2 regions of the Clostridium sp. C1 genome follow, and region 2 is predicted to be linked to the other one. Evidence: a T-box and tRNA genes for the amino acid it is inferred to sense, from the RefSeq annotation. Region 2 holds a T-box; the other holds one or more tRNA genes.
The links. The T-box of region 2 lies ahead of serS (serine--tRNA ligase). A T-box ahead of a tRNA ligase gene usually reads a tRNA of that ligase, here a tRNA-Ser.

Region 1 (2,419 bases), 1.0 Mb from region 2:
AAGATGCTGATTTTGTCACAACACAAATGCGTATTGGACGTTTACCAGCACGTGTTTTAGATGAAAGAATTCCATTAAGTCATGGCATGATTGGACAAGAAACCAATGGAGCAGGAGGAATGTTTAAGGCTTTTCGTACTATTCCCGTTATTTTAGATATTGTCAAAGATATTGAAGAATTATGTCCCGATGCATGGCTGATTAACTTTACTAATCCAGCAGGAATGGTCACAGAAGCTATTTTACGTTATACAAACTTTAAAAAAGCCATTGGACTTTGTAATGTTCCAGTGAATATGGTCGCTGGTTTTGCGAAGATGTTAAATGTGGATGAAAGTCAAGTGACAATGCAAATTCAAGGTGTTAATCATTTTATTTTTGCGACAGATGTTTTTGTTGATGGTGTTTCTCGTTTTGATGAATTATTAAATCAATATGCACATTTAAAACTAGAAGATACTATTCAAATGAAAAACTTTGTATCATTACCATATTCTCCATCCTTTATCAAAGGATTAAACGCTATTCCATGTCCATATCATAATTACTATTTCTTTACAAAAGAACAATTAGAAGAAGAATTAGAACAGTTCAAAACAGGAACAGTGCGTGGTGAAGTTGTCAGCAAGACTGAAGAAGAATTATTTGAATTATATAGTCATGAAGAACTTCAAGAAAAACCAGAACAGCTGGCAATGCGTGGTGGAGCAAAATATTCAGATGCTGCATGTAATTTAATTGCTTCTATTTATACAAATAAAGGTGATATTCAATACGTAGATGTACGCAATAATGGAGCCATTGCAGATTTACCAATGGATAGTGCTGTTGAAGTGGCTTGTCGTATCACTGCCAATGGTCCTCAACCAATCGCGACGGGAGCTTTAAAATTACCAATCAGTGGATATGTACAAATGATGAAAACATTTGAACGTTTAGTTATTGAAGCAGCGATTAAAGGGGATCGTGATTTAGCAGTCACTGCTTTAAATATGAATCCATTATGTCCAAGTGACGAAATCGCTAATACTGTTATTGATGAATTATTAGAAGCACATAAAGATTATTTACCACAATTTTTTAACAAGTAGGAGTTGATTTTTCAACTCTTTTTTTTTATATAAACTTTTTTCATTTTAGTATTGAAATCTTTAAAAAGGTATGTTATTATAGTTAGGCAACTGAAGGAGACATACTCAAGAGGCTGAAGAGGCGCCCCTGCTAAGGGTGTAGGTCGGGAAACTGGCGCGAGGGTTCAAATCCCTCTGTCTCCGCCATTGAAAAACTCTTGGCAGTGTATATATATTGGTCTGGTAGTTCAGTTGGTTAGAATGCCGCCCTGTCACGGCGGAGGTCGCGGGTTCGAGCCCCGTCCAGACCGCCAATATAAAAGTAAGGTTATCCATATGGATAACTTTTTTTGTCTTATAAAATAAAAAAAGTGGAAAACCACTTTTTAAAGATGAACTTGCTGATAAGCATACATAATCGCAATAACAGTTTTCGCATCAACAATTTCTCCATTTAAAACTTTTTGATAAGCTTCATCAATATCTAATTTCACAATATCAATAAATTCATCTTCATCACCCTCTAAAGCATCATCAACTTCTTCAAAATCAATCGCTTCATAAAGATATAACCATTCACTTGTATAACCGGGAGATGGTAAGACTTTCATAATAAACTTCATCCCACGTGCACGATTGTTTGTTTCTTCCTCTAATTCACGAAAAGCACAATCTTTGGGATTTTCATTTGCTTCTAGTTTACCAGCAGGAATTTCTAATGTTTCTATACGATTAGGATAACGAAACTGTTTTACAAGAAGAATCTGATGATTTTTGATAGCTAAAATGCAGACACCACCATGATGATAAACAACTTCTCGATAAGCATGTTCACCATTTTCTAATTCAACTTCTTCACGTGTTACCTGCATAATTTTCCCATCATAAATCACTGTTCTTTGAATTTCTTTTTCCATGATTTTCACCTCATGCCAATTATAACATAAAAAGAAAGTATGCGGGGGAGCATACTTTCTTTTATCTCTATTATTTTACACGTTAGGGTAATAATAGGGGGTATGTTTAAGTGAGAACCACTTAACATAGATAATTATAACAGAGATTTAAAAGTTGTAAAGGCTTTCAATTAAAAATGTATATTTTTTTCTATCAAACTTTGTTAAAATGAAAGAGGTGATGACATGAAAACTTTAAGAATAGATGAAAATTATGAAAATCAAAGAATTGATAAGTATTTAAAAAAATTACTTTCTCAAGCACCACCTCAAATGATTTATAAGATGTTAAGAAAAAAAGATGTGAAAGTGAATGGTGTCAGAGTAAAAGAAAACTATATTTTAAAAAAAGGAGATCTGGTTGAATTATTTTTGTATGAAGATCGTTTTTTA
Region 2 (2,419 bases):
ATACTTCCATCTTCATTATAATTATTTTCAATAAATGCAATTAATGCACGTGTACTTGCTAAAACAGTGTTGTTAAGAGTAGCAACATAATATGTTCCTCTTTCACCTTTTGTACGAATACCTAAACGTCTAGCTTGTGCATCTCCTAATGTAGAACAAGAACCAACTTCAAAATATTTTTTCTGTCTAGGTGACCATGCTTCTACATCACAAGATTTCACTTTTAAATCAGCTAAATCACCACTACAACATTCTAGTGTTCTTACAGGTATATCTAAACTTCTAAATAATTCAACAGTATATGACCACATTTTATCATACCATTCCATAGCTTCTTCTGGTTTACATAAAACAACCATTTCCTGTTTTTCAAATTGATGTACACGATAAATACCACGTTCTTCAATACCATGAGCCCCAACTTCTTTTCTAAAGCATGGAGAATATGAAGTTAATGTAATTGGTAATTCTTCTTCTTTAACAATCTGATCTTTAAATTTACCAATCATACTATGTTCACTTGTTCCAATCAAGTATAAATCTTCACCTTCAATTTTATACATCATAGCATCCATTTCTTCAAATGACATAACACCAGTCACAACATCACTTCTAATCATAAATGGAGGAATACAATAAGTAAATCCTTTATCAATCATAAAATCTCTGGCATAAGATAACATTGCTGAAGAAAGTCTAGCAATATCACCCATCAAATAATAGAAACCATTACCACTTGTTCTTCCACTTGCTTCTTTATCTAATCCTTTTAATTTTGTAATAATATCCGCATGATATGGGATTTCATAATCAGGAACAACAGGATCTCCATATTTTTGAATTTCAACGTTTTCACTGTCATCTTTTCCAATAGGTACACTATCATCAATAAAGTTAGGAATTTTCATCATCACTTCTTTTAATTTAGGACCTAATTCTATTTCTTTTGCTTCTAATTCTTTTAAAGTATCTGCCATTTCACTGACTTTTCTTTTATTTTCTTCAGCTAAATCTTTTTTACCTTCACGCATAAATTGTCCAATTTCTTTAGACAATGAATTACGCATAGCACGAAGCTCACTCGCTTTTGTCAAAGCTTCACGATATTCCTTATCCAATGCATAAGCTTCATCAACCAAATGCAAACGATCATGTTGAAATTTCTTACGCATATTTTCTTTTACTGCTTCTGGATTTTCTCTAAGTATTGCTATATCAATCATTTTTCATTCTCCTTTTCCAATAAAATAAAAAGCACCTTTTACAAGGGACGAATATATCGTGGTGCCACCCTATTTCTTATCAGACTGATAACTTTTATGAGATAACGGTTCAACCGGGAGGGATTAGCTCCTCTTATTGGTAGATTTCAATGTTTCCTCATACTGATTTACACCAACCATCAGCTCTCTATCATGATTTCACATTTACTTATCCAATGCAACGATTTGATATACTGATTATAGCATAAGACTTAATAATTTCAATAATTATTTAATCAAAGAATACATAATCATGTCATGAAACTCACCATTTTTAAAGCCATTCTTACGTAAAATACCTTCACGTTCAAAACCACATTTTTCTAAGACTCTTTGTGAGGCTGGGTTATAATCAAAAGGAGCCGCAAAAATTCTCTCTATATCACTATGTTCAAAAACATATTGACATGTCTGTTTCACAGCTTCACTCATAATTCCTTTACCCCAATATTTATAACCTAAATAATATCCAATCTCTCCACTTCTACGATAAATATCATCTTGTCTTAAAACTGAAATACTTCCAACAACCTTTCCTTCATATTCAATCGCAAAAGCAAAGATTTCATTTTCATCAGCAGATAACATAGCTTCTATATAATCATAGGCATCCTGTAAATGATATGGATAAGGTATACGATCTGTTAAATTATTTAAAATTCTTAAATCATTAATATTCTGATATAAATCTTCGGCATCTTCTCTTTTCCATTTTCTTATTATGCATTTCATCTTTAAAACACCTCTACTTTTTAAATATATTATAACATTGTTAAATATTGAATTAAATAAATATATTTATTCGTATATTGACATCTAAAATGACATAAACTATAATGTAATTGAAAAAGGAACAGCCGATAAACGGTTATGCCCTAGATTTGGTTGGAAATAACTATCTCAACTTTACCAGAGCCAGAGGTAGTTATTTTTTTACACTCTTATCAATAATAATAAGAAGCAATTTCACAATCACACTTATTAAAGTCACAATAAATGTTAGTATTCCTAACATTATCATGACTATCTCATAAGATGTCATGTCCATCACCTCCGTCTTTCATATTTCCATCTATTGAATGGATATCTATGTCAACGAAGAATTACGTGCCTTCGTCTCACGACTAGGGCATAACCACCTACCGTTATTACTGTTC

Region 1: it encodes a tRNA-Ser, which carries the amino acid that the T-box ahead of serS (serine--tRNA ligase) is inferred to sense. The anticodon was not compared.

What each region holds. Positions count from the first base shown of each region.
Region 1 covers NZ_CP073631.1:1,160,853-1,163,271, reverse strand. Annotated here, with positions in the region: gene KEC48_RS06360 (6-phospho-beta-glucosidase) at 1-1,091, shown strand, start outside; tRNA gene KEC48_RS06355 (tRNA-Ser) at 1,187-1,277, shown strand; tRNA gene KEC48_RS06350 (tRNA-Asp) at 1,308-1,384, shown strand; gene KEC48_RS06345 (NUDIX hydrolase) at 1,457-1,987, opposite strand; gene KEC48_RS06340 (RluA family pseudouridine synthase) at 2,213-2,419, shown strand, end outside.
Region 2 covers NZ_CP073631.1:2,209,304-2,211,722, reverse strand. Annotated here, with positions in the region: gene serS (serine--tRNA ligase) at 1-1,223, opposite strand, end outside; T-box leader at 1,264-1,453, opposite strand; gene KEC48_RS11820 (GNAT family protein) at 1,491-1,994, opposite strand.